2 regions of the Clostridium bornimense genome follow, and region 2 is predicted to be linked to the other one. Evidence: riboswitches for the same ligand, from Rfam matches in the RefSeq annotation. Region 2 holds a riboswitch; the other holds the start of a gene.
The links. A riboswitch is a leader RNA that binds a small molecule or an ion and turns the genes downstream of it on or off. The one in region 2 is predicted to bind glycine.
Positions count from the first base shown of each region.

Region 1 (15,503 bases), on a different replicon from region 2:
AAAGATTATGATTTAATTATTTTAGAGGGATCAGGCAGTTGTGCAGAAATAAATTTAAAAGATTCTGATATTGCCAATATGTCAATGGCTAAGATGGTTAATGCACCAGTAATTTTAGTAGCAGATATTGATAGGGGTGGAGTTTTTGCATCGATAGTTGGAACTCTTATGCTTCTTGATGAAGATGAAAGAAACCTTGTAAAAGGTGTTATAATAAATAAGTTTAGAGGTAATAGTGAATATTTTGATTCTGCAAAAAAACAACTAGAAGATATTATAAAGATTCCTGTATTAGGGGTAATGCCCTATGTTGATTTAGATATAGAAGATGAAGATAGTGTCACAGAAAGAATAAATAACAAAGAAGTAAAAGGTATAATAGATATAGCTGTTATAAGATTGCCACATATGTCTAACTTTACTGATTTTAATCCTTTAGATATGGAGGAAAATATTACTATTAGGTATGTTTCAGAGGTAAGCGAGATTGGAAATCCACATGTTATTATTTTACCAGGGACGAAGACGACTATAGAAGATTTAAGATATATAAAAGAAAATGGAATCTACGATGAAATAGTTAGTAGGAAAAATAAAGGTACTATAATCTTTGGTATATGTGGTGGATATCAAATGTTGGGTGAAGTATTATGTGATGAATATGGTGTAGAAGGTAATATTAAAGAAGAAGTAGGATTTAATCTATTAAGATCTAGAACTATATTCAAAGAAAATAAGACGACAATTCAAAGGGAAGGAAAAATTACTTGTTCGGGCAGAATATTTAACAAAATTTTGGATTGTGAGGTTACAGGTTATGAAATACATAATGGAGTAACAGTAGGAAATAAAAATGACATTTTTATAGAAGATCCAGCTGGGGAACCTTTAGGAATGATAAATAAAGAAGGAAATGTATTAGGTACATACCTTCATGGAATATTTGATAATGATGAATTTCGTAGATTATTTATACAATCACTAATAGACTATTTGAATATATATGATACAGTAACAGATAATGTATCTTACAAAAGTTATAAAAAGTTGCAATTCGATAAGTTAGTTGAAGTTATGAAAGAAAATTTAGATATGAAGAAAATTGAAGAAATAATTAATAAAGCCTAAACCTATTTGAGGCTTTATTTTTTTATGGATAAATTTATTATGATTGTAGAAAATAAAATAGGAAGATTAATTAAAAATGAAATTTATAAGAGGTAATATTATGAGCTATATAAATTTTAAAGAAGAAATAAGTGTTGCAAACGATCAACTTAATAAGAGAAGAGAGAATAATAAAAAGTTATGTGATGATATGTTTAAGGATAAAAGTAAAGCCAGCAAATTTCAAATTGATAATCAATATAGTTTTAAAACTATAACTAATATATTATTTGGTGAAAAAGGGGTAAAAAAAGAAGACGAATTTATAGAGATAGCAAATAGAGATATTATATGTAGTAAATTTGTAGAATGTAAGTTTTATAATGTAAAGTTTAAAGACTGTAAATTTATAGGGTGTTTATTCGATAAATGTGATTTTGGTGGAGGAGGTGTAATTTTTGAAGGATGCTGTTTTTTAAAGAAAGAAAGTGAAGAAATACCATCATTAAACTGTACAGATAATTTTTCAACAGAGTTTAGAAAAAGTAAACTGTATTGTAAATTCTTAGATTGCAATCTTGGTTTTGCCATCTTTGATAATGATGAACTTTCTAATATATGTTTTGAAAATAATAATTTAAATAGTGTAATTATAAAAGATAGTACAACAGATGGAATAAAAATTCAAGATAGTAATATGAGAGGATTTAAAACAATAAATACTTACATAAAAGATTTAGATTTTTTAGATGAAGGAAGAAGTAGTTTTGATGAAAAGACTTTTTTTGATAAGATTCCATTAAGAGAAAAGACTCGTGATGAATATGAAGGAATTTATCATGTATATGAAACTTTAGCAGATAAGTTTAAAGAAAATAATTTAAATAATAATTTTGGTGAGTATTATTTTTTATGTAAGACAGTTCAAAGAAAAACATTAAAACCTATTCCGAAATTATTGTCATATATATATTGGTTTTCATGTGGATATGGAGAGAGACCAGAAAATGCAGCGATTTCTTCTTTAGTTATTATAATAATTTTTTCAATACTTTTTTTGATTTTTGGATTAGATATAAATGGAGAAACAGTTAAATATACCGTTAATTATATAAGGAATTGTTCTATAATGAAGTTTTGGAATGATTTAAAAATAGCTTTTGATTCTAGTGTTGGAGCCTTTACTGGTGTTGGATATAATGCTGGAGAACCTTTAGAAAATACATATTTTTTAGGTGATATTGAAATGCTACTGGGTGTAATAATGATGGGTATTGGTATAGGAACTATAACTAGAAAAATAGTAAGGTAGTAGTAATGTTTATTATATAAATTATAAAAACACTATTTTATACTTTGGAAAGTTAAATTGATTATTGATAAAATATATAGAAAAATACTGCCGATGAAGAATTTATTTGAATTCTCCATCGGCAGTATTTCTTTACTATTCATATATTTGTTATAATGTTATATAAAGAATTATAAGATATATAATGAAGTGAAATAATTAGGAGATAAATATGGATTTTAAAGAATTATTATTAAAAAGAGAAAGTACTAGAAATTATATAGATAAAAAGGTGGAAAGAGAAAAAATTATAGAGTGTATAGAAGCAGGTAGAGTTGCACCATCTGCTTGTAATGCACAGCCATGGAAGTTTATAATTGTTGATGAAGATTCTAAGGTAAAGGAATTAAGTAAATGCATTTATGATCCAGTTATTGGAATGAATAAATTTGCATTACAAGCACCAGCATTCATTATAGCTGTAAGAGAAAAGAGAAATCTTACATCTAAAATAGGAGAAATAGTAAAGAAAAAAGATTTTACATCTCTTGACATGGGGATGGCGATAGAGAATATATGTCTTTATGCAACGTATATAGGATTAGGTACTTGTATAATTGGATGGTTTAAGGAAAAAGGGATTAGAAAAATTTTAAATATACCAAAAGATAAAGAGGTAGATCTAATAATTTCTATTGGTTATAGTGGTGATGAAAAACCAAGGAAAAAAGTGAGAAAGAATATAAATGATATAATGGGAGTTAATGAATATTAATGAATAAAATGATTTTATTAGAGAGTTGCAAGCTATGCCCAAGAGAATGTGGTATAAATAGACTTGAAGGAAAGGTTGGGTTTTGCAAGTCTGGAAGAGATATCAAGATTTCTAGAGCTGCACTTCATAGGTGGGAAGAGCCGTGCATATCAGGAACTAATGGGTCAGGAGCAGTATTTTTTTCTAATTGTACTCTTGGATGTGTATTTTGTCAGAACCATCTTATAAGTCAAGAAGGCGTTGGAAAGGAAGTATCTATATTAAGACTTAGTGAGATATTTTTAGAGTTACAAGAGAAAGGTGCACATAATATAAATCTTGTAACTGCAACACAATATGTTCCTCAAATAATATCTGCATTGGATATCGCTAAGAACAAAGGGCTAAATATTCCTATAGTATATAATACAAGTGGATATGAAAAGATAGAAACTTTAAAACTGCTAGATGGTTACATTGATATATACATACCTGACTTTAAGTATTTAAATAACAAATTTTCTATTAGATATTCTAATGCAAAAGAATATAGTATTTTTGCAACAAAGGCTATTGAAGAAATGGTATCACAAGTAGGAAATCCAACATTTGATGAAAATAATATATTGCAAAAGGGTGTTATAGTGAGGCACTTAATGTTACCAGGACTATTGTTTGATTCTAAGAAAATAATAGATTATTTATATAAGCAATATGGAGATAAAATATATATCAGTATAATGAATCAATATATTCCATTAAATAATGCTAGTAAATATGATGAAATAAATAGATATTTAGATAACAGACATTATGATAGTCTTATAAATTACGCTATAAAATTAGGAATAACAAATGCTTTTATACAAGATGAAGGAACTAATATAGAAAGTTATATACCAGAATTTAATGGAGAAGGAGTATAGGAACAAATATTGTTCTTATACTCCTTCTATGTTAATTAATATGAAGAAAAAATTCTTCTGTTTTATTAATCATATAATTAGATATATTAATAGATTTATGTATTTTATAGAAAGATTCAGCACTGATAAAGCCTCCAGCTTTATGATTATGTCCGCCGCTAGAACCATAATTTTTAGAGATAAATTCAGCTAATTCAGTAGCTTTTAGTTTATTATTGCAACTTCTTATAGAAAATTTAATACCATCTTTATTTTCATAATAAACGATACAAGTATCAATGGTATCAACTTGGATTGCTAAATCGCTTATAAATCCTAGTATATTTGGGTCACAAGGATCCGATTTAAAAGTAGCAAATCTATTCTTTTTATTCATTTTGCAGTTTAGTAAAGCCAACCCTGCAGTTGTCAAATCATTTAATGACAAATTTGAATTAATAAGTTGCTTTATAATATAAATATCAAAAGTGAGAGAATCTTTCATAGTTCTATCATTTTCATTATATAGCTCTGAAAAGTTATTAGAGTCAGTTAATAATCCGTAATACAGAGCTGTAGATAAAGAAATATTATTGTTTAGAGAAAAATTTTCTTTATTTAGAAGCATCCATATAAGAGTGGAACAGCTTGCTAAATTAGGATGAATACAATTAAAATCTGAAGTAGTATTATTAGTTATATGATGATCAAAAATACAAATATTCTCTCCAGGAAATTTTGTAACATTTGATTGAGCATATTGACAATCAACTGTTATTAGAAGATCAGGATTTTTTAAAGTAGTAACATGCTCTATAGGTATTTTTAATAAATCTATCATAAGTATAATATTAGGTTTCGTAATAATATTTCCAGAATAAATTAATTTTACAGATTTATTGTGTGATTTGAAGTAACAATATAATCCGTAACCGGAGGCTATAGTATCAGCATCTGGGTTATCATGGCACTGAATAATAATATTATTAAATTTTAGCAATGTCGAAAGCTTAAGCATAGAAAATATACCCCCTTAAATATATTACAATTATAACAAAAAATAATACAATTAAAAAGATAAAGTAATAATGAAATAATAAGATAATAAATGAGAAATAATAGATATTAAATATGAAGAAATATATTGAAAGTAATTATATATAAATGCTTGTTTTGAATAAGAAATAATAATATAATTTACAAGAAATAAAAAGTGTTCGGATGAAGATTGCGGGAGAGGGTTAGTCCGCCGAAGATGAAAAAACTTTCAGGCATCGTTAAGATATGGACCGTAATTGGACGAGCCCTTGGAGAGACTCATTGATAGAATGAGCACCGAAGGAGCAAGATAGATTAAACTATCGAAACTCTCAGGTAAAAGGACAGGGGAGAGGAGTAAAAAAGAATATAATAAACTCCAATCTTCTCAAAAGATACGTTGAGGAGGAAAATTTATGGAGATACTAACAGAAGTCTTTGAAAAAATTAACAATATAGTATGGGGGCCACCGTTACTCATACTATTAGTAGGAACAGGAGTATATTTGACTATAAGGTTAAATTTACTTCAGGTGTTCAAATTGCCATTAGCATTAAAATATGTTTTTGGAAAAGATGAAGAGAAAACAGATGATAAAGCCAAAGGAGATATATCTTCATTTGCAGCTTTATGTACAGCTTTATCTGCTACTATTGGTACCGGTAATATTGTAGGAGTAGCTACAGCAATACAATATGGAGGACCAGGAGCATTATTTTGGATGTGGATTGCAGCTTTTTTTGGAATGGCTACAAAATACGCAGAGGGAGTTTTAGCCATAAAGTATAGAGTAGTAGATAAAAATGGAGAAATGTCTGGTGGTCCTATGTATTATATAGAAAAAGGATTAGGACTAAAGTGGTTAGGAAAGATTTTTGCACTTTTTGGAATTGGTGTTGCATTTTTTGGGATTGGTACATTTGCACAGGTAAATGCTATATCCAATTCAACAAAAATATTGTTTAATGTACCATTAGTAATAACAGCTACTATTATAACTATTCTTGTTGCAATTGTTATATTAGGTGGAGTAAAAAGGATATCTAAGGTAGCAGAAAGTGCTGTGCCATTTATGGCTATATTCTATATATTAGGAGTAATTCTTTTATTAATATGTAACATTAAAGAGATTCCACATGCCATATCGCTTATAATAACTAGTGCATTTAATCCTAAGGCAGCTTTAGGTGGAGGTGCAGGAATAACAGTTGCTATTGCAATGCAAAGAGGTGTAGGAAGAGGAGTTTTTTCAAATGAAGCAGGTCTTGGAAGTGCACCAATTGCTGCAGCAGCTGCAAAGACGAATTCACCAGTAAAGCAAGGATTGATAACTATGACCGGTACCTTTTTTGATACAATAATAATTTGTACAATGACTGGACTAGCATTAGTAGTTACAAATGTGTGGAGTAATGGTGCATTAGAAGGAGCAGAATTAACTACAGAAGCATTTATGATAGGAATACCGATATCATATATAGGAAAATATATTGTTAATATTGGATTAATTTTCTTTGCTTTCACAACTATTTTAGGATGGAATTATTATGGAGAAAGATGTACAGAATATATTTTTGGGATAAATGGAATTAAGCCATATAGATATATTTATATAGCATTAGTAGCGATAGGTGCATTTTTACCACTAAATTTAATATTTATAATGGCAGATATAGTAAATGGATTAATGGCTATACCAAATTTAATAGCGTTAATAGGCTTGAGTGGAGTAGTTGCTTATGAAACAAAGAAATATTTTGAAGATATAAAGGAAGAGAAGGTTAATATAGAATAAATTAAGGCTATTGTAGAACATAGATTGTTGTTTTACAATAGCTCTTTTTATTAATTTATGAAAGTTTGAAAATTACTTTTAAAGGATTCTAAAGACATTGGAGATATCCTAACTCTTTTTAATGAAGTTAATCCTTGACTTATATTAGCCAAACCTGGTTCAGTTGTTACTGCTAATTTAATCCCTAAAGAAGATACAATATTTTTAGTAGATTCATCATATCTACCAACTGGATAGCAAATAAATTTACTATCTATATTTAAATTTTCTTTAAGAAAGTTTTGAGCATTTTTTATAGATGATATTTTAGCATCATCACTAATATTTTTTAGTTCTTGATGATTTGAAGTGTGGCTTTCGATTATCATTCCATTAGAATACATTTCTTTCAACATATCAATATTCATAAATCCAGGTTTTGTACCGATATAATCAGTGATAACAAAGAAATTGCCTATTAGTCCATATTTCTGTAAAATTGGATATGCGTTAATATAATTATCATCATATCCATCATCAAAAGTAATTACTACAGGTTTTGCAGGAACATTACCAGTAGTTAATGAATAATACAATTCATCTAAAGATAATGAAGTAAAACCATTGTCGTGAAGCCAAGCCATTTCACTTTCAAATTCAGAAGGAGATACTAATAATGTATTAGATGGATCTCTATCTGAAATTGAGTGATACATTAAAATAGGTATAAAAGTATCAGAAATAGGCTTAGATACATAATTCAAAGATTTTTTTAATTCAATCCTTGAAGATACTATATTATTAACATTCAAGTTATCATAAGATAATTTTGAATCTAAATTTGAATACTTTATATATGAAGTAGAAAGCAATATACAAAGTATTAATGAAATTACAGTTGAGATAATAAAAATATATTTTTTCATAAAACCCCCAAATTTATAAAGATAATTCTTCCCAACTAGAATATAAAGATTCTAATTTTTCTTCATTAAGTTTAATTTCATTATTTACTTCAATAGATTTTTCTGGGTTGCTGTAAATTTCTTCTAAGCATAATTGCTCGTTTAGGGTCTTTAAAATATCTTCAACATTAGATATTTCTTCTTCAATCTTTTTTAATGTTTTCTTTTTTTCTCGCTGAGCTCTTTCTTCTTCACGTTTCTTTTTCTTTTCAGCTATTATTTTTGTTTTAGTTTTTCCATCAAAAGTATCTTCTAGTTCAAATCTCGTTGGATTTGTTTTCTTTTCTATATAGTATGAATAATTCCCCAGATATTCTTTCATTTGAAATTCTTCTAATTCATAAATTCTATCAACGACTTTATTTAAGAAATATCTGTCATGAGAAATTACCAATATAGTGCCATCATATCCTAAAATGGCATCTTCTAGAGCTTCTCTAGAAGGAATATCTAAGTGATTAGTAGGCTCATCTAATAATAAAAAATTGCTTTGAGATAGCATAAGTTTTAATAGATTAATTCTACATTTTTCTCCTCCACTAAGATATTTTATCTCTTTAAAAACATCATCGCCTCTAAATAAAAATGCAGCTAGGGCACTACGAATTTCTGTAGTAGTAAGTTCAGGAAAATCATCCCAAACCTCATCAATAATAGTCTTATCTAAGCATAAGTTCTTTTGCTCTTGATCATAATATCCAATATTAACATTTTTACCTAATACAGCAATTCCAGAGTCTTTAGGTATTACACCTCTTATTATGTTAAATAGGGTAGTTTTACCACGACCATTTTCACCGATAATTGCAGTTTTATATCCTTTTTTTATCTCAAAACTGATATTAGAAAATAAATTTTTAGTTTCAAATTTCTTACTAAGATTTTCAACATGAAGAACATCGTTACCACTTTTAACAGAGGTTAAGAAAGTAATTCTAGCAGAAGGTCCTTCTTTAACAGGTGCCTTTATACGTTCAATTTTATCTAAAGATTTTTGTCTACTTTCTGCAGCTTTAATAGATTTTTCCCTATTAAAAGATCTATATTTTTTAATAATTTCTTCTTGCCTTTTTATTTCTTCTTGTTGAAGATTATACGCCTTTAAATCAGCTTCATATGCTTTTTTCTTTTCTTCTAAAGAGTTTGTATAATTTCCATTATATATTCTACAGGTACCATTGAATACTTCCATAGTTTTATTTGTTATAGCATCTAAGAAATATCTATCATGAGAAATTATAATAAGAGTACCTTTATAATCTTTTAAATAATTTTCAAGCCAATTAATAGCATCTAAATCTAAATGATTTGTAGGTTCATCTAAAAGAAGGATATCTGGATTTGTTAATAATAATTTACAAAGAGCTACACGAGTTTTTTGTCCTCCACTTAATATAGATATATTTTTATTAAAATCAGCTTCATTAAAGCCAAGCCCTTTAAGTACTTTTGATATATCACCTTTATAAGTATATCCACCTTTTATTGAATATAGTTCAGTAAGTGTGGTAAATTTGCTAATAAGTTTATCATGATAATCTGAATTACTTTCATCATAAGGTTCTTTTAATTTTTCTTCCAAATCAAGTAGTTGCTTTTCTATTGATAGCAATTCATCGAAGACAGAAAGCAATTCACTGTAAATAGTATTATCACTATGTAACGAGAGATGTTGAGATAGATATCCCACTTTTTTATTTTTATCTATAAAACATTCACCGGAATCATAGGACAATTCACCAGAGATTATTTTAAACAAAGTAGATTTACCAGCACCATTGGCACCTATTAATCCTAATTTTTCCCCTTCATTTAAGGAAAAAGTTATATTTTCTAGTATTACATTTATTCCATAGCTTTTATGGATGTCTTTACAACTAATGACAAACAAAATAATCACCTCTAAGATATTGTACTATTATAAAGAGTTTTTTTGTAGATGTTTTTAAATTATAGTATAAATTTATATTTTAAAATTGTATAATTAAAAGATGTAGATAATTATTTAACAATCTAGTGATTTATATAAGTCATTTAATATAGGGAGTGAAAACATGGATAAAAAAAAGATTTCTATGGCAGTAGTGAGGAGATTGCCAAAATATCAAAGATATTTAAAAGAATTGATGGTGAATGATGTTGATAGAATCTCTTCTAAGGAGCTTTCGGAAAAAATTGGTTTTACTGCATCGCAGATAAGACAAGATTTAAACTGTTTTGGAGATTTTGGTCAACAAGGATATGGATATAATGTAAAGGATCTATATAATAAAATATGTGAAATTTTAGGATTAAATAGAGAATATAGCACTATAATTATCGGAGCTGGTAATATTGGTCAGGCTGTGGCCAATTATATGAATTTTGATAAATTAGGATTTAAGTTAACGGGGATTTTTGATATTAATCCTAAATTAATCGGGCTAAAAATTAGAGATATAGAAATAATGGATACTGATTATTTAGATAAATTTTTAAAAGAATCAAAAGTGGATATAGCAATTTTATGTGTACCTAAAAATAGTGCTCAGAGAATTACTAATGTATTAATCGATGGTGGAGTTCAAGGTTTATGGAATTTCGCTCCTGTAGATTTAGTGGTTCCTGAAAACATAATTGTAGAAAATGTACATTTAAGTGAAAGTTTATTAACAATATCTTATCTTATGAACAGGAGATAAAAATTGTATTGAAATCTATATCATTGGAAGATATAATATAATATGTAAGTATTATATATACTTTGGGGGTAAATTTTTTTAATTATATTTGTTATTTGTTTAACAAATTTTAAGTAGGAGGATTAGTCATGGAGTTAAAGAATGTAATCCTTGAGAAAGAGGATAATATTGCTGTTGTAACTATCAATAGACCTAAGGCATTAAATGCATTAAATAGTGAAACATTAAAAGAATTAGACTTAGTGTTTACAACTATAGAAAATGATGATGATGTTTTAGCCGTTGTTTTAACAGGAGCAGGTGAAAAAGCATTTGTTGCTGGAGCAGACATATCTGAGATGAAAGATATGACAGTTCTTCAAGGAAGAAATTTTGGGAAACTTGGGAATAATGTATTTAGAAAAATCGAAACATTATCAAAACCTGTTATTGCAGCAGTAAATGGTTTTGCGTTAGGCGGTGGTTGTGAACTTTCAATGGCATGTGATATAAGAATCGCATCAAATAAAGCTAAATTTGGGCAACCAGAAGTTGGGTTAGGTATTACACCAGGATTTGGTGGAACTCAAAGATTATCTAGATTAGTTGGTATGGGGATGGCTAAAGAGCTAGTATATACTGCAAAAGTAATAAAAGCAGATGAAGCATTAAGAATAGGTCTTGTAAATTCTATTCATGAGCCAGAAGAATTACTTAATAATGCAAAAGCTTTAGCTAAGACAATAGCTAGTAATGCACCAATAGCGGTTAAGTTATGTAAAGAAGCTATTAATAGAGGTATGCAAGTAGATATAGATACAGCATTAGCTTTTGAATCAGAAGCATTTGGTGAATGTTTCTCAACAGAAGATCAAACTGATGCAATGACAGCATTTGTAGAAAAAAGAAAATTAGATAGATTTAAAAATAAATAATAGGGGGTAAGGGACAATATGGATTTCGCATTGACAAAGGAACAAAAGTTCATTCAAAAGATGGTAAGGGAATTTGCTGAAAATGAAGTAAAACCATTAGCAGCGGAAATAGATGAAACAGAAAGATTCCCTATGGAAACTGTAGAAAAAATGGCTAAATTAAATATGATGGGAATTCCGTTTGCTACAGATTATGAAGGAGCAGGTGGAGATACATTATCTTATATTATAGCTGTTGAAGAATTATCAAAAGTATGTGGTACAACAGGGGTTATTTTGTCAGCTCATACTTCATTATGTGCATCATTAATCAATCAACACGGAAATAAAGATCAAAAAGCTAAGTACTTACCAGATTTAGCTTCCGGAAGAAAAATTGGTGCTTTTGGATTAACAGAGCCAAATGCTGGAACTGATGCGGCAGGTCAACAAACTACAGCTGTATTAGAAGGAGATCATTATGTTTTAAATGGATCAAAAATATTTATAACAAATGGTGGAGTTGCTGATACTTTTGTTGTATTTGCTATGACTGATAAGAGCAAAGGAACTAAGGGAATATCTGCATTTATAATAGAAAAAGGATTCAAAGGTTTTTCTATAGGAAAAGTTGAAAATAAATTAGGTATAAGAGCATCATCAACTACTGAACTTATTTTTGAAGATTGTATAGTTCCAAAGGAAAATTTAGTTGGACAAGAAGGTAAGGGATTTGGAATAGCAATGAAGACTCTTGATGGAGGAAGAATTGGTATTGCTGCTCAAGCTTTAGGAATTGCAGAAGGAGCATTTAATGAAGCAAAGGCTTATATGAAGGAAAGAAAGCAATTTGGTAGGAGCTTAGATAAATTCCAAGGATTACAATGGATGATGGCTGATATGGATGTAGCTATTGAATCAGCTAGACATTTAGTATACTTAGCAGCATGGAAAAAAGACCAAGGACTTCCATATACAGTTGATGCTGCAAGAGCTAAGCTTTTAGCTGCAAATGTAGCTATGGATGTAACAACAAAAGCTGTTCAAATGTTTGGTGGATATGGATATACAAAAGAGTATCCAGTTGAAAGAATGATGAGAGATGCTAAGATAACTGAAATTTATGAAGGTACTTCTCAAGTACAACAAATGGTTATCGCTGGAAGCATTTTTAGATAATGAGGGGGTATATAAATGAAGATAGTAGTTTGCATAAAGCAAGTTCCAGATACAACAGCTGTTAAAATAGACCCAGTTAAGGGAACATTAATTAGAGATGGTGTTGCATCAATAATGAACCCAGAAGATAAACATGCTTTAGAAGAAGCATTAGCATTAAAAGATAGCTTAGGCGCTCATGTTACTGTTATTACTATGGGATTACCACAAGCAGAAGAAATATTAAGAGAAGCAATGGCTATGGGAGCAGATGAAGCTATTTTACTTACTGATAGAGTACTTGGCGGTGCAGATACTCTTGCTACATCAAGTGCACTTGCAGGAGCTTTAAGAAAGCTTGAATATGATATCATATTCTGTGGAAGACAAGCTATTGATGGAGATACAGCTCAAGTTGGACCTGAAATTGCAGAACACTTAGGAATTCCTCAAATAACATATGTTCAAGATGTTAAGGTGAAAGGAGATAAATTAATAGTAAATAGAGCTTTAGAAGATGGTTATGAAATTATCGAAGTAAAAACTCCAGTGCTATTAACTGCAATAAAAGAATTAAATGAGCCAAGATATATGAATGCAAAGTTAATATTTGAAACATTTGGCAAGGAAGTTAAGGTATGGAGTGCCGATGATATAGATGTAGATAAGGCTTCATTAGGATTAAAGGGTTCTCCTACAAAAGTTAAGAAGAGTTCTACTAAGGAAGTTAAAGGTGCTGGAGAGATTAAAAATTTACCAGCAAAAGAAGCTGCAGCATATGCAGTAGAAAAATTAGTAGAGAAACATTACATCTAAATTATGGGAGGTATTGAATGATGAATATAGCAGATTATAAGGGTGGCGTTTGGGTATTTGCTGAACAAAGAGACGGCGTACTTCAAAAAGTATCATTAGAGCTTGTTGGAAAAGGTACAGAAATTGCAAAAAAATTAGACACTAAAGTAGTAGCAGTATTACTTGGTGAAAATATAAAATCGCTTGCAGATGAATTAGTAGCACATGGTGCTGACGAAGTTTTAGTTTGTGAAAGTCCATTATTAAAAGATTTTACAACAGATGGATATACTAAAGTAATCTGTGATTTAGTAAATGAAAAGAAACCAGAAGTATTTTTAGTTGGAGCTTCTTTCATAGGAAGAGACTTAGGACCAAGAATAGCTGGAAGATTAAAAACTGGATTAACTGCTGACTGTACAGGATTAGATATTGATGCTGAAGGTGGATATCTTTTAGCTACTAGACCTGCATTTGGTGGTAACTTAATTGCTACAATCGTTTGTGAAAATCACAGGCCACAAATGGCTACAGTAAGACCAGGAGTTTTTGATAAGCTTCCTGAAAGTGATAGAAAAGGTGAGATTGTAGATGTAGAAGTTGCTTTAACAGAAAGTGATATAAGAACTAAGGTTATAGAAAAAGTTAAAGTTGAAAGGAATGTTGCTGATATCTCTGAAGCTAACTTTATAGTTGCTGGTGGAAGAGGAATAGGTTCAGCTGAAGGATTTGAACTTTTAAAAGAATTGGCAGATGTTTTAGGTGGAGAAATTGCTGGTTCAAGAGCTGCGATAGAAAAAGGCTGGATTGATAAAGAACTTCAAGTTGGACAAACTGGTAAAACTGTTAAACCAACAATTTATATTGCAGTTGGAATATCTGGAGCTATTCAACATACAAGTGGTATGGCTGATTCAGAATATATAATTGCTATTAATAAAGATGAATCAGCACCTATAATGAAATTAGCTGATCTTGCTTTAGTAGGTGATTATAAGAATGTTGTTAAAGAACTTATTGAGCAAGTAAAAGCTAAAAAAATGGAAGATTAGATATTAGAAACAAGAAAGAACAGCTGACTTATTAAATTTTCAGTTGATTCTTTCTTCTAAATTAAAATATATAGCTAGAAAGGGGATTTTAGTATGAAGAAGGTATGTGTAATTGGTGCAGGTACTATGGGGTCTGGAATTGCTCAAGTATTTGCAGTAAAAGGATATGAAGTTGTATTAAGAGATGTAAAAGATGAATTTATTGAAAGAGGATTAAATGGGATAACTAAAACTTTTGATAAATTAGTTTCAAAAGGAAAAATGACAGAAGAAGATAGGGTTGCTGCGTTGACTAGAATAACAGGATCTACTAATATAAATGATGTAGCAGATTGTGATTTAGTTATAGAAGCTGCTGTTGAAAATATGAATATTAAGAAGCAAATTTTTGCTGAACTTGATGAGGTATGTAAAGCTGAGACAATTTTAGCTACTAATACTTCTTCACTTTCAATTACTGAAGTTGCAGCAGCTACTAAGAGACCAGGAAAGGTTATTGGAATGCACTTCTTTAATCCAGCTCCAGTAATGAAGCTTGTTGAAATAATAAGAGGTATGGCTACTGAACAAGAAACTTTTGATGCAGTTAAGGAGCTTACAGAAGCTATAGGAAAGCAAGGTGTTGAAGTTGCTGAAGCACCTGGATTTGTTGTGAATAGAATTTTAATTCCAATGATCAATGAGGCAGTAGGTATTCTATCAGAAGGAATAGCATCTGTTGAAGATATTGATACAGCTATGAAACTTGGTGCTAATCATCCAATGGGACCATTAGCACTTGGAGATCTTATTGGATTAGATGTATGTCTTGCTATTATGGATGTATTATTTAAAGAAACTGGAGATTCTAAATACAGAGCTAATTCATTACTTAGAAAATATGTAAGAGCTGGATGGCTTGGAAGAAAGAGTGGAAAAGGATTCTACGATTATTCAAAATAGAAATTAATAAAAATGTTGCAAAGTTACTTTGCAACATTTTTTATTGATTTATATTAAATTATGAGAAAAATAGCTTTTAGCAATATCTCTAAAACCTAATTTTATTAATGATTTTATTGTTATACCAACTAATTCGTATGTTGAAGT
Region 1 is NZ_HG917868.1:1,296,853-1,312,355, forward strand. Features, by position in the region: gene CM240_RS05715 (cobyric acid synthase) at 1-1,128, shown strand, start outside; gene CM240_RS05720 (pentapeptide repeat-containing protein) at 1,229-2,419, shown strand; gene CM240_RS05725 (nitroreductase family protein) at 2,631-3,173, shown strand; gene CM240_RS05730 (radical SAM protein) at 3,182-4,078, shown strand; gene CM240_RS05735 (DHH family phosphoesterase) at 4,110-5,075, opposite strand; glycine riboswitch at 5,355-5,453, shown strand; gene CM240_RS05740 (alanine/glycine:cation symporter family protein) at 5,512-6,891, shown strand; gene CM240_RS05745 (polysaccharide deacetylase family protein) at 6,942-7,796, opposite strand; gene abc-f (ribosomal protection-like ABC-F family protein) at 7,810-9,726, opposite strand; gene CM240_RS05755 (redox-sensing transcriptional repressor Rex) at 9,890-10,516, shown strand; gene CM240_RS05760 (short-chain-enoyl-CoA hydratase) at 10,645-11,430, shown strand; gene CM240_RS05765 (acyl-CoA dehydrogenase) at 11,449-12,588, shown strand; gene CM240_RS05770 (electron transfer flavoprotein subunit beta/FixA family protein) at 12,604-13,383, shown strand; gene CM240_RS05775 (electron transfer flavoprotein subunit alpha/FixB family protein) at 13,404-14,414, shown strand; gene CM240_RS05780 (3-hydroxybutyryl-CoA dehydrogenase) at 14,508-15,356, shown strand; gene CM240_RS05785 (ATP cone domain-containing protein) at 15,405-15,503, opposite strand, start outside.
Region 1: another riboswitch for glycine. It lies ahead of CM240_RS05740 (alanine/glycine:cation symporter family protein); the one in region 2 lies ahead of CM240_RS13850 (serine hydroxymethyltransferase).

Region 2 (15,503 bases):
GCTGTTGATAATTCACCAATCATATCAGTTGCTCTAGAACACATCATCTGAGCACCAATAATTGCATGGTAATCCTTCGTGAAAATCACTTTGATGAATCCTCTTTCGTCATTTGATAAAATTGCCTTACCATTAGATGATGTAATTGTTTTTCCTACAACAACTGGTATGCCCATGTCCTTTGCTTCTTCTTCAGTGATTCCTACACTTGCAATTTCAGGATCTGTATATACACAACTTGGTATAACATCTAAATTTAAGGTAGGAACTATACCATTCATTTTTTCAACTGCTACAATGCCTTGCGCTGAAGCTACATGTGCTAACTGAATTCCCTTAATAACATCACCAATAGCATAAATACCTTTAATTGATGTTTCGAAGTCTTCATTTACTAATATCTTATTTCTTTCTGTATCTATACAAATGGAAGTATCAAATAAATCATCAATAGAGGAACTTCTTCCGATGGCTAAAAGAATTGAATTACCTTCAACTGTATGTAATTTTTCTTTTTCCTTAAAACTACATATTAGCTTATCATTTTCTTTTGATATACTTTCAACCATCGCATTTGTATGAATATTTACATTTCTTTTCTTTAATATCATTTTTAAATTCTGAGAAATTTCTTTATCCATACTAGGTAATATTCTAGACATTGCTTCGATTATAGTTACATTTTTACCTAAGGAAGCAAATATAGTGGCAAATTCTACACTGATAACTCCTCCCCCTATAATAATTAAATTGTCACAATTGATATTAGGATTTGTTAATAAATCATCACTGGTAACTACCCCGGGAGTATTAACTCCCGGAATTTTAGGTATAGCTGGTTTAGATCCAGTAGCAATCAAAATTTTAGTTCCTTTAAGTTCTATTAAATCATCACACGTTCTTACCTTAACAATATTATCTTTGAAAATCTTTGCCGTACCTTTAAATAAAGTTATATTATTAGCTTTAAATAATTGACCTATTCCACCTCTTAATTTTTCAAGAACTCCATCTTTATATGAAAAAATCTTTTCTATATCATAACTTATTTCACTATGTATAATTCCATATTCTTCACTATGCTGCATTTTTCTATATAATTCTGTAGCATGAATTAAAGATTTTGTTGGTATACATCCTCGATTTAAACAAGTTCCACCAAGTTCTCCTTTTTCAATTACCGCCACCTTCATTCCTAGCTTTGCAGCTTTAATAGCTGCAACATATCCGCCAGGACCAGCTCCAATTACTATTAAGTCATAATTAGTGTCCATTTACTCTACACCTTCTCTCTATATGTCTTGCTCTTTTATCAAGTCTACAATATCATTTAGCATTTTTTCTTCTATAGCTTCTTTACATTGATACTTAGATAATTTCTCACAAATTGCTGTTTTGTTAAAAATTGTATTGTTAATAAGTTGTGCGAGATTTAATATAAAGTCTTGTTCCATAGCATCAGAATATACTCCTATTTCATCTATAACCCCACTTTTAACACCAAACTGTAGTTGAATATCTCCCCAATCGAATCTATTACTTATCTCATATTGGAAATTTATTTTTCTTCCATACTTCCAATCCCATGATCCGAACTTTTCGATTTTTTCTTGTAGCAACACCTTATCAATACACTCTTCATCTAACCTTTCTGGAGTACAATTATAAGTTTCACCAAAAGCTTCGAAGAGCTTATCTTTTAATGATGATATTGTTATCTCTTCACATAAGGAAGATAAATTTATTACTCTAGACTTTACAGAGTCTACCCCTTTAGATTTTAATTTATCTTTTGACACATTTAAATATTTAGATAAATCCTGCATGTTTACATTAACCATTAATGTACCATGATGATAACAATTATCTTTTACTTGATAGAAAGCATTTCCTGAAAATTTTCTTCCATCTATAGTTATATCGTTTCTACCATTTTTCTCCGCCTTTAATCCAAATTTCTCTAATGCCTTTATAATCACTTGAAGTTGCCTTTCAACACTGTAATTTTCTTTATGCACAAGAAATGTAAAATTTAAGTTACCTAAATCATGAAATACTGCGCCTCCTCCAGATAGTCTTCTAGCTAAATTGCCTCCGTTTTCTTCTAAAAACTCTACTTTGCATTCCTTCCAACTATTTTGATTTCTACCAATAACCACAGTATTCTTATTTTGCCATAAGTATAAAATACACTGATTTTTTTCTACATTCTCTAGCAACATTTCTTCTAGAGCTAAATTATGATATGGATTTGTGTTCTCAGTTTCTATATAAGTAATTTTTTCTATCATAATAACCACTCTCTTTCAAGTCTTATTTTATTTATATCTTAATATTGGATTACGTGCCGCCTTAACTTCATCAAGTCGTCTAACTGCTGTTGAAATCGGAGCTTCATGTAATTGATCTGGACTATTTTTTGCTGTATTATATAAATCACGTAAAACTTCAATAGCATTATCTAATGTTTTCTTTGATTCAGTTTCTGTTGGCTCTATCATTAAAGCTTCATGTACTATTAATGGGAAGTACATTGTTGGTGGATGAATATCTTTATCTAACAATCCTTTTGCTATATCCATAGCAGATATTCCTGTTTCTTTCTTTAATGACTCAAGACTCATAACAAATTCATGCATACATGTCTCGTTATATGCCATAGTATATAAATCAGATAATTTTGCCATCATATAATTTGCATTTAACACTGCATTTTTACTTGCCTCGGGAATTCCCTCTTTTCCTAAAGTTGCAATGTATGTAAGGGCTCTAACAACTACAAGAAAATTTCCGTAGAAGCTCTTGACTTGTCCTATACTTTCTAATCTATATTCAAATTTTCCATCCTCATCTATTGAAGGGTTTGGTAAGAATTTAGATAATATTTTCTTACATCCTACTGGACCACTTCCTGGACCTCCACCACCATGTGGTGTTGAAAATGTTTTGTGGAGATTAGTATGAATAACATCAAATCCCATGTCTCCAGGTCTTGCTACACCCATGATAGCATTTAAATTTGCACCATCATAATATGCTAATCCACCAGCTTCATGTATTATTCTAGTGATTTCAAGAATATTCTTATCAAATAATCCTACTGTATTAGGATTAGTTAACATTAATCCAGCAGTATCATCTCCAACTACTTCTTTTAGTTTTTCTAAATCTACTAATCCATCTTCTCCTGATGGAATACTTACAACAGTAAATCCAGCCATTACTGCACTAGCAGGATTAGTTCCATGTGCTGAGTCAGGTACTATAATTTTTTTTCTTTTAAAGTCTCCTCTGCTCTCATGATATGCCTTAATAAGTAATAATCCTGTAAACTCACCATGTGCTCCTGCTGCTGGTTGTAAAGTCATATCATCCATTCCTGTTATTTCACATAAATATTTTTTTGTTAACTCCATTACCTCAATACAACCCTTCATAGTATCTTCCGGTTGTAATGGATGTATCTTTGTGAATCCAGGCAACTTAGCCATATCTTCATTTATTTTAGGGTTATATTTCATAGTACAAGATCCTAATGGATAAAATCCATCATTTACACCATGAGTTTTCTTAACTAATTCTGTATAATGTCTACTTAAATCATTTTCTGAAAGTTCTGGTAATTTTAATTCTAACTGTCTCTTATCCTTATCTCCAACTTCATAAATATCAACATCACATTTAGGTAATAGAGTACAACCAGTTCCTTCGCAACTTTTTTCAAATATTAATTCCATACCCTACACCTCCTTAAGTATTTCAACAACTTTATCTATTTCTTCTTTACTGTTCATTTCTGTACAACACCATAATATTTCATTATCAGATAAAGGATATCCACCTAAAATTCCGTTATCCTCTAAAGCTTTTAAAACACTTCGTACCGGTGCTTCAGATATTGTTACAAATTCATTGAAGAATGGCTTATCGTATTTTAGTTTTTGTCCAACTTCACTTAATTTCTCAGACATATATTTAGCTTTTGACATACTTTGAGATGCAACTTCTTTAATTCCTTTACTACCCATTGCTGCTAAATAAACTGATGCAGTTAATGCACATAATGCTTCATTTGAACATATATTACTTGATGCTTTTTCACGTCTTATATGCTGTTCTCTAGCTTGTAGTGTTAATACAAAAGCTCTTTTACCTTCTACATCAGTTGTTTCTCCAACTATCCTTCCAGGTAATTTTCTCACCATTGAATCTATGGAAGCCATAAAACCAAGATATGGACCTCCACATGATAATGGCATACCTAATGGTTGACCTTCACCAACTGCAATGTCAGCGCCATATTCTCTAGGAGTTTTTATTACCCCGAGTGAAATAGGGTAAACACCCATAACATACTTTCCACCTACACTATGTATACACTCTCCTAATTCTGATGCATCTTCAATATTTCCATAGAAATTAGGTTGTTGTACATATAAACATGCAGCTCCAGCTTCTAAATTATTTTTAAGAAATTCTATATCTGTTACTCCATCCTTTTCTGGAACTATAACAAGTTCCATTCCACTACCACTACAATATGTTTTCATTGTTTCTATAACTTGAGGATTTGTTGTTGCTGAAACATACGCTTTATTATGCTTTCTATCTCTACACATTGCTAATGATTCAGCAGCTGCTGTTGCACCATCATATACAGATGCATTAGATACGTCCATCCCTGTTAAATTACATATCATAGTTTGGTATTCAAAAATTGATTGTAATATTCCTTGACTTATTTCCGCTTGATATGGAGTATAGGCAGTGACAAATTCTTCTTTACTTGTAACACTATTTACTATAGAAGGTATATAGTGATTATAAGCACCTGCCCCTCTAAATATTGAACAAAAAACCTTATTTTTATTAGCTATACTCTCCATAAGTTTCTTGACTTCCATTTCAGAAAGTCCATCTGGTAAATTTAGTTCCCCTTTAATTTTCACTTCTTCAGGAACGTTTTTAAAAAGATCATCTATACTATTAACGCCTATTGCATCTAACATTTCTTTTTCTTCTTTAATAGTAGTTGAGACATATGATCCCATACTGTTTCACCTCGCTTTTGTTCTTCACTTACGATTATTACTCTTGTTCACTTTCAACAAACTTAACGTAATCATCTTTTGAAAGTAATTCTGATTTATCTGTTATATTTCCTACTTTTATAAACCATGCATCATATGGATTTTCATTTACCATTGCAGGATTATCTAAAAGTTCTTCATTTATCTCAATTACTTCTCCAGAAACTGGTGAATAAACATCTGAAACAGCTTTTACAGATTCTACATCACAAAATGCTGTTTCTACTTCTACTGAATCTCCTTCTTCAGGTAAATTAATAAATACTAAGTCCCCTAATTCAGATTGTGCATAATCTGATAATCCTATTAAAGCTGTAGCATCATCAATAAACTTTACCCATTCATGAGATTTTGTATATTTAATATCATCTAATAATTTCATAATAATACCTCCTAATTTAACATCCTCAGTATTTCTCTCTTATTTTTCTCCCTTTTTATAAAAAGGTAATTTAACAACTTCTGCTTCTATTTTTCTGCCTCTTACTAAAACATCAACTTTAGTGCCTATTTCTGTATAATCTATATCAATTAGTGCCATAGCTATTGGATAACCTAAATAAGGACAGTGTGTTCCTGAAGTAGTATGTCCAATTAGCTTTTCACCTACATAAACTTCTTCATGTTCTCTGATTATTCCACGTTTTAAGACTTTTAGACCTACTCTTTTTCTTGTAAAATCACCTTTTGCTTCTATAGCTTTTTTACCTATAAAATCATCTTTTGTCATCTTAACTGCAAATCCTAGTCCAGTTTCTAATGGATCTACTGTATCATCCATTTCATGTCCATATAGGGGCATGGCTGCTTCTAATCTTAATGTATCTCTAGCTCCTAATCCGCATGGAATTAATCCAAACTCTTCTCCAGCAGACATTAAACTATCCCACATCTTAGGTGCATCTTCATTACTTAGATATATTTCGTATCCATCTTCACCTGTATATCCTGTTTGAGAAACTATGCACTTCATTCCATCTACTTCTGCATTAAAGATACAATGATAATATTTTTTAGGTATATTTTCTTCTGAAGTAAGTTTACTTAAAATTTCAAAAGATTTTGGTCCTTGTAATGCAATTTGAGAAATAGAGTCCGATATATCTTCAAATATTACATTGCCAAATTGATGATCTAACATCCACTTATAATCTTTATCTTTATTAGCTGCATTAACTACTATGTAATAAATATTATCTTTATATTTATAAACAATTAAATCATCAACTGTCCCACCTTTTTCATTACACATTGGACTATATCTAGCTTGTCCATCAACCATATTTGTAAAATCATTTGTAAGAATCATTTGTAAATTCTTTAAAGCATCTTCACCTTTGCAAATAATCTCACCCATATGAGATACATCAAACAAACCTGCTTTAGTTCTTACTGCCATATGTTCTGATATTACTCCTGCTTGATATTGAACAGGAAGTAAATAACCTGCAAATGGTACTATCTTTCCGTTATATTTAACGTGTGTATCGTATAATGGTGTCTTTAACTCCATATTTTCATCTCCTTTATTGGTATAATGGATACTTATCACATATTTTTGTTACTTCGCTTCTTATATAATCAGCTTTTGTATCAAAATCAGTTATAGTTAATTTAATTAATTTCGCGATAACTTTCATATCTTCTTCTACTAATCCCCTTGTTGTTACAGCTGGAGTTCCTATACGAACACCACTAGTTACAAATGGACTTTCAGGATCATTAGGAACTGCATTTTTATTTAATGTTATATATACTTCATCTAATCTATTTTGAAGTTCCTTACCTGTTATATTCATATTTCTTAAATCAACTAACATCAAATGATTATCTGTTCCACCACTTATTAAATTGAATCCCTCATCAATTAATGCATCTGCAAGAGCTTTAGCATTTTTTATTACTTGTTGTTGATATACTTTAAATTCTGGTTTTAATGCCTCTCCAAGACAAACTGCTTTTGCTGCTATAACATGCATTAATGGTCCACCTTGAGTTCCTGGGAAGATAGCTTTATTAATTGCCTTTGCATATTTCTCCTTACACATTATTATTCCGCCTCTTGGCCCTCTTAATGTTTTATGTGTTGTAGTTGTAACTATATCTGCATATGGTACTGGACTTTGATGTAATCCTGCAGCAACTAAACCTGCAATATGTGCCATATCTACAAATAATATTGCTCCAACTTCTTTTGCAATATCGTGAAATACATCAAACTTAATTTCTCTTGGATATGCAGAAGCACCTGCAACTATCATCTTAGGTTTATGTCTTATGGCAAGTTCTCTTACTTTGTCATAATCAATAACACCAGAATTTTCATCAATATTATAAGGAATAAAATTATATAAAATGCCAGATTGATTAACTGGACTTCCATGTGTTAAATGTCCACCATGAGCTAAATTTAATCCTAATACAGTATCTCCTGGTTTTAAGAATGCTGCATACACAGCCATATTGGCATTAGCCCCTGAATGTGGTTGTACACACGCATGTTCACATCCAAATAACTCCTTAGTTCTATCAATAGCTAACTGTTCAATTACATCTATTTCCTCACATCCACCATAATATCTCTTTCCTGGATAGCCTTCAGCATATTTATTAGCTGGTACAGTTGCCATTGCCATCATTACAGTTGGTGAAATAATATTTTCAGAAGCAATTAGTTCTAAATTCCTTCTTTGCCTTTTCATCTCTTTTTTTAGAGCTTCCCCAACCTCTGGATCGCATTTAGAAATCGATTCCATAATTTCATTAATCATATACAAGTTCACCCTTTCTGTTGCACCTTCTGCTATCTCAAAATAAAAAAACAGAGATAGCAGAAGATATATTTAATATCTTCAACTATCTCTGTCCTTAAACCTGAAAGATTCCTTCTTAATATATAAAAAAGTTGCTTCGTCGGTACGCCATTGTTCTCCAGAGTTTCGTCCAAATTTGATCCCTTTGCCTGAGAGTTTTTAAGCCCCTTCGGCGTTGTATCAACATTACAATCTCTCTCAAATTCTTCATCCGAACTTATTTTGAATTTATATTTATTGTAATCAATTCCTTATTTAACGTCAACGATTTTTATTTATTTATTAATAATTTTAGGTTTTCACTACATTAAACTTAATAAAATAAATTATTTATTATCTATTTGTTATTTTTTAAAGAATATCCCTTGTTTTCGATACTATATTACAAATTTAATCTTACAATAAATTTTGTGATAATAACCTGTATCCTTTGGGAACACAAATAAAAATGCACCTACAAATGATCGATATATTTACTATCATTTGCGATGCATTCCATACTGCTATTATTATTTTAAATTAAATTATTTTTTTATCTTATATCTATAAAAAACAAACCTCTGAATTAAATAGCTGAGAAAAAATAAAGCAATATCTACAAATATTTTAATAAAAGTCGCATCTATAAATTTTGTAGACAATATAGATACTAAAAATCCACTACAAAACATTTGAGAAATTACTAGTAATATATATTTTATTACATCGGAGACCCTATCAACTCCATTAAATACCCATCTTTGACTTAAGAAAAAATTTAAACTTCCAGAAAAAATTCTAGATATGATTGTTGCCTCCATTACATTCATCGGTATACTAAATAAAATTTCATTAGTAAGTACAGTAAAAATAGATAAATCTACTACAGCACTAATTATTGATGAACCAGCAAATTTAAAAAGTCTATTAATTATATTAATAATTTTTCCAATATTACTACTATCTTCATCATTGTTTATCTTTTCTTCCACTTTTATCACCCTTATAATTTAATTGTCAAAAATATACTTACCCTAACTTTGATATTATACCATCATATTTAACTAATTATAAATAAATTTTTATAAAATTTTTTGTAAAGTAATTGTTTATTCAATTATTAAAACACTTATTGATATAATAATACATAACCATCCTATAAGAGTATAAACCATCAGATAAAATGAAGATGTTCCGGCAATCTCCATTACTCCTCTTAATAAACTTCCAACTGTTAATATTGCAATACCTGAATTATAAATATTATAAAAAAATCTATATTTCTTTTTATTTACTATACTTGGTATAAACAACATAATAATTCCATAGAAAAGAACGCCTCCTACTAAAGGATATAGAAACATATATGTCATGTAAGGCGAAGTAACTCCATGTCCGAAAATGCCATAGACCTTATTAAAAATAAATGCAAATATAGTTGATATTACAAAAATTACTATTGTTTTTAAAAACTTCTTTCTAATATCCGATATAAACAATATCACTAACCTCCCTTTCTTCAATTCTCTTACCATTTGTTGTAGGCTTATTTATTACTTCCCCCATAAATACCATTGATGAAGATCCTCCACCATCTAAATTATATGCGACAGTGCATCCTTTTTCTTTAAATACTTCTGCTAACTCTTCAAGAGAGAATCCTTTACTTTCACTAGTTCTACCATCTGATACAACAGCAATATAATGTAGCGGTGCAACTTGTCCTATAGCAGTTCTTGGATTACTATTCATAGACTTAGCTACTTCGTCATTAGCATCTACTACAATTTCCCCATCTTTAATTAATGCTGGTCCAAAAGAAATTATTTGCCATATATCACTACCTAATTCATCCATATCAGTGTTATTTTCATTTATAATTTTAAAGTTACCATCGTTATCAATTACCAAAGCTTCATCATTATCAGAAGTTCTCTTTGTTTCCCTGTATGATATTCCATTACGTAAAACATAACCAGCATCCCTAAATCCGTAAAAATCTCCATTTATAGCAAGAATAGCATTATGCTCTTTTGCAATTTCCGATGTTTTTTCCTTAATATTTCTGCCATAAGTATTTTCCGCAAAAGCTGTTTTTAGTAAAGCCTTATCTTTTATTGTAATATCCGCAACATAATAAGTTGTTTCATCCTTTCTCTCTGTTTCAATAGATATTTCAATATTGTCATCAGAGTAACTATTCTCTGAAACCACAGATTCCGTTTCTTTTGTTGTATCACTTTCACTCTTATTAGCTGATGTTGTATTACTATCACTGTTATAACTTTCAACAGTTTCTTTCGATTTAGGTATAACAAAGGTGTCTAGCAACACAAAAGTTGAAAAAGATATTATTATAATTGTGACTATTATTGCCCACCTATATGGTTTTTTAAAAAACTCCAACTTTTTTTCTCTCCTTACTTCTTTTTTTAAATATGAAATGTTTTTGAATAAAATAGCTAATAAAAAATAATATACTATCAACTATTATCTTAGTTACTGTCAAATTTACGAACTCGGAAGATAATCTAGATACTATAAATCCACTAGCCCCCATCTGAATAATAAAAAGCATTCCATATTTTATAGCTTCCCTAGTATCTTTATTTCCGTTAAATACCCATCTTTGATTAAGTAGAAAATTAATAATCCCAGAACATATCCTTGCCATTATTGTTGCTTCAATAATTCCTAGTGAAGATGTATATAGCATTCCACTAGTGAGAATAGAAAACACTGTTAAATCTATTATTGCACTTACTATTGATGATCCAGCAAATTTAAATATACCAGTAAAAATGCGGAAAGAATCTTTTATAGCATTATAATGAGAGGACTTATTTTCTTCTAAATAAATTGTTTCAATAGGTACTTCTGTTATACCAATATGTTTTTTTGCAACATTAATAAGAAAATTCATTTCAAACTCATATCTAGTACCCTCAGAACATAAAAATTCTTCTTCATTTTTTCTTGTTATTCCTCTGAGCCCTGTTTGTGTATCTTTGCACCTAATTCCTGTTACAAAATAAAACATTAAAGAAGAAATAGCATTTCCTAACTTGCTTCTAAATGGCACATTATCAGAAGAAAAATCCCTTGTTCCTATTAATATTTCTTCTTTATTTTCTGTAATACTATTAGCAATCCTTATAATATCCTTAGCAGAATGTTGTCCATCAGCATCAGCAGTAACATAGCCAAGATTTTTAGGATATCTTTGCGATGCAAGTCTAACGCCATTTTTTAGTGCACTACCTTTTCCTTGATTTTTTTCATGATAATAAACGATACAGTTGGGCACTTCCTCCACAGCTAAAAATATCTTTTTATACTTTTTGCCACTTCCATCATCAATAACTACAATAGGTAAATTCTTTAGCTTGTGTATCTCAATTATTAACTTTAGTAGCCTTGCATCAGGGCAATATGCTGGAATAATTATTATCGGTTCACTTTTGTTTAATTCTTCACTCATACAATACCCTCCCTTTACTTTTTATAACAAATAGCTAATCATCGTTAAATAATCACCTATAATTGTTTTCTTATTTTAACTTCATAATATCACTAGATATAATCTTCACTCTATCAACCTATGGTGTTTTTTATATGTATTCTATGTGTATTTTTATATTAAAAAAGAGAGGGTTCAAAATAATTGAATCCTCTCTTTTTGCACATAAGAAGTACATGAACAATATACATCAATTTTTATTACTTTCCTTTGGCTATTATATAATAAAAAAAGAGACAACAGTCCCTTTTTTATTTCTATATTAACTTTATAAATTCTTCTACTCCAACTCGTTCTACAACCTTAGATAATCTTTCTCCAGGATTACCCACCTTTTCATAGGCCGCAATTATTTTATCTACTGTTTCAATAATTTCATCCTCTTTTACGATTTTTCCTATAGAATTCCCAATTCTCATTTCTCTACCAAATCTACCACCAACAAAGATTTCTGCTCCTTGTTCTTTTGAAATAAATCCACCAACTTTACATTCTCTTATACAATCTCCACACTCTACACATTTATCTCTATCAAAAATAATCTTCTTATTTTCTAGTGTCAATGCTTTTTGTCTACACACCTTTGTACACATACTACAGCCAACACATTTTTCTTCTACATACTCTGGTACATTTCTTCCTATAATACCTATATCGTTAATATTTGCTTTAGCACAGTTATTAGCACATCCCACAACATTTATTTTAAATTTTGCTAATGTATCTTTTGCAAAATACTTGTCCTCTAATTCTCTACATAATTTTTGAGTATCAATATTTCCATGTAAACAAACTGTACCTTTACAAGCTACTAATGGTCTTATCTTCTTTCCAGTTCCACCATGTCTAAGTCCTAAACTTTCAGCTTCTTCAAGGGCAGTTTCTATGTCTTCATCCTTTATCCAAGGAATCTCCATTTGAAGTCTAGTGGTTAATCCCATATAACCTCTTCCATATTTATTTGCAATAATTGATAATGCTTCAATTTCTTTTGTCGTAAAATTTCCCGCTCTACTTAAAAATCTAACAGCAAAATGCTCCTTGTCATTTTGTAATAGTGCTCCTACTGCCTTTAATTCACCTTGTCTTTTCTTATTTACAGCCATAGCTTTACCCCCAATAAACTAGTCTAATATTATTTTTTCATTCTTTTCAATGGCTACCAATTCTCCATTTTCTACAATAAGTGTTATAGTTCCAGAGTTAATGTCCTCTATTTGATTTTTAACAATTTTTAACTTATTGTCAAGGTTTGTTTGTATTTTATCCTCATCGTTATCTCCAACTGTAATTTTTTCAATAACACCACAAGCAGAAGTCATATTAGTAATACGGTCTATTAAAATAAACTCACCTAAAGTTTTATGATTTTTAAATTCATCTACTATTATTTTTTCTGAAATCTTAATATCACATAAAGCTATTTCGTTTTTCACCAATTCTTCAGCATCTAAATGTTCCCCAGTATTTATATCAATCTTATATATTATGTCCTTTACTTCTGCTACTACTAATTTTGTACCTATCTTAATAAAATACTCTCTTCCTGGTACTAAGTTATTATCATCCATCCATAAGATTTTTGTTGTTATTAAATTGCTGATATTTATATTAGCACCCTTAGATATTACACAACCTCTTGATATATCAACTTCCTTGTCTAGTTGTATAGTTACAGCTTGGCCCTTATAAGCTTCTTTTACATTCTCGCTTCCGTTTAATATAGTCTTTACTACTGCCTTTTCTTTACTTGGCAATGTAACAACCTCATCCCCTACAGCAATAGCTCCACTTTCAATTTCTCCTTGAAAACCTCTGAACGTGTGGTTCGGTCTACAAACTCTTTGTACTGGTAAATAAAATCCTTCTTCCTTATTATCATCTTCGATATCAACATTTTCTAAATAAGTTAAAAGTGGCTCTTCCTTATACCATGTCATATTAGAAGATTTAGTAGTTAAATTATCTCCTTCTGTTGCAGATAAAGGAATAATTTTTACATTTTCTAATGATAATTCTCCTGCTAACTTATATATTTCTTCCCTTATATTATTGAAAGTTTCTTCATCGTAATTAACTAAATCCATTTTATTTATAGCAAATACAAAGTATCTAATTCCCATTAGTGAACAAATACGACTATGTCTTCTTGTTTGAACTTGAACACCTTTCTTTGCATCTACTAATATAATACTTAAATCAGCAAAGGAAGCACCAACAGCCATGTTTCTTGTATATTCTTCATGACCAGGAGTATCAGCAACAATAAAGCTGCGGGCATCGGTAGTAAAGTAGCGATAAGCTACATCTATTGTAATACCTTGTTCACGCTCTGCCATAAGTCCATCTAATAGTAATGAATAATCTATATCTCCTTCTCTACTTCCAACTTTACTATCTAGTTCTAATGCTCTCGCTTGGTCTGCATATAAAAGCTTTGAATCATATAAAATATGTCCTATTAAAGTAGACTTTCCATCATCAACACTACCACATGTTATAAATTTTAATAATCCTTTCATTAGAAATACCCCTCCCTTTTTCTTCTTTCCATACTTCCTGCTGCCTCATTATCAATTACACGAGTTGTTCTTTCTGAAGAAACAGCACCTAAAGTTTCCTCTATAATTTCATCTAGAGTATCTGCTTCTGACTCGCATCCCCCTGTTAATGGATAACAACCAAGAGTTCTAAAACGAACTTTTTTATACTCTACCTTTTCTCCTGGCAAAAATTTAAATCTATCATCATCAACCATTATAATATTGCCATCACGATATACAACGGGACGTTCCTTTGCAAAATATAAAGGTACTATATCAATTTTTTCTCTTTTTATATATTGCCAAATATCTTTTTCAGTCCAATTTGATAATGGAAATACTCTTATGCTCTCCCCTTTATTTATTTTTGTATTATAAAGTTTCCACATTTCAGGTCTTTGATTTTTAGGATCCCAAGCTTGTGCTTCATTACGGAAAGAAAACACTCTTTCCTTTGCACGAGACTTTTCTTCATCACGACGTCCACCACCAAAGGCTGCTGTAAATCCATATTTCTTTAACCCTTGTTTTAATGCTTGAGTTTTCATGATATCTGTATATGCTGACCCATGTTCAAAAGGATTTATTCCATTTTTAACCCCTTCCTCATTACTATAAACAATCATATCTATACCTAGTTCTTTTGCTGTCTTATCCCTAAACTCAATCATTTCTTTAAACTTCCAAGTTGTATCAATATGCATAAAAGGAAACGGTGGCTTTTCTGGATAAAATGCCTTCATTGCCAAATGTAGCATTACTGAACTATCCTTTCCTATTGAATATAACATTACTGGCTTTTCGCATTCTGCTGCCACTTCCCTAATAATATAAATTGCTTCTGCTTCTAATTGATCTAAATGTGATAATTCCCTCATCTTATTGCCCCCATTTCTTAATACTTATTAGAATCTTTTCTATTAATATTTATCTCTTCAATATTTCCATTGCCTTCTTCTATTTTCCAATGAGCAATATCTCCTTCGATATTTACTGATAGCTTACTACCTCTACCACCAATATCTGCTCCTAAATATAAAGAAATTGCGCTAAATTTACATTCTTTTATGCAAGAGCAACAGCCCCAACAATCTTTAGGATATTTTATATAAGCTTTATTATTTTCGTCTATTTCCAATAGGCTTCCTGGACAAACCTTCGTACAGCCTTTACATCCAACACATTTTTCTTTATTAATTGCTATGCTCATATACTTCCCCCCTGCCTACTAAATCTCTTAAAATAATTTCAATCTTTCCATCAACAACCTTAGAATTTACATATTTAAGCCATTTATCATCTTTATTAGGATAATCAAGATTTTCTGCAAAGCTATGCCATCTTGTCTCTTTTCTAGCATTTAAATGAGCTATAACAGATTTACAAATTACTAGCCTCTCCTTTATTTCATATATAAACATAAGTTCATGAAAATCATTAGCTTTTAGACTATCTGTAAGTTTTTCTATTTGATTTATTTTCTCCTCAGCTACTTTTAATTGCTTTTCATTATACTGATAATTAGTACTTATACCACCAGCATAACTATCCATTACCT
Region 2 is NZ_HG917869.1:100,002-115,504, reverse strand. Features, by position in the region: gene lpdA (dihydrolipoyl dehydrogenase) at 1-1,274, opposite strand, end outside; gene lplA (lipoate--protein ligase) at 1,293-2,291, opposite strand; gene gcvPB (aminomethyl-transferring glycine dehydrogenase subunit GcvPB) at 2,319-3,737, opposite strand; gene gcvPA (aminomethyl-transferring glycine dehydrogenase subunit GcvPA) at 3,741-5,051, opposite strand; gene gcvH (glycine cleavage system protein GcvH) at 5,089-5,472, opposite strand; gene gcvT (glycine cleavage system aminomethyltransferase GcvT) at 5,512-6,603, opposite strand; gene CM240_RS13850 (serine hydroxymethyltransferase) at 6,617-7,861, opposite strand; glycine riboswitch at 7,951-8,027, opposite strand; glycine riboswitch at 8,031-8,114, opposite strand; gene CM240_RS13845 (GtrA family protein) at 8,428-8,874, opposite strand; gene CM240_RS13840 (hypothetical protein) at 8,992-9,381, opposite strand; gene CM240_RS13835 (phosphodiester glycosidase family protein) at 9,362-10,288, opposite strand; gene CM240_RS13830 (bifunctional glycosyltransferase family 2/GtrA family protein) at 10,275-11,363, opposite strand; gene CM240_RS13825 (4Fe-4S binding protein) at 11,660-12,508, opposite strand; gene CM240_RS13820 (DUF2292 domain-containing protein) at 12,527-13,924, opposite strand; gene cysD (sulfate adenylyltransferase subunit CysD) at 13,924-14,823, opposite strand; gene CM240_RS13810 (indolepyruvate ferredoxin oxidoreductase subunit alpha) at 14,841-15,155, opposite strand; gene CM240_RS13805 (adenylyl-sulfate reductase subunit alpha) at 15,139-15,503, opposite strand, start outside.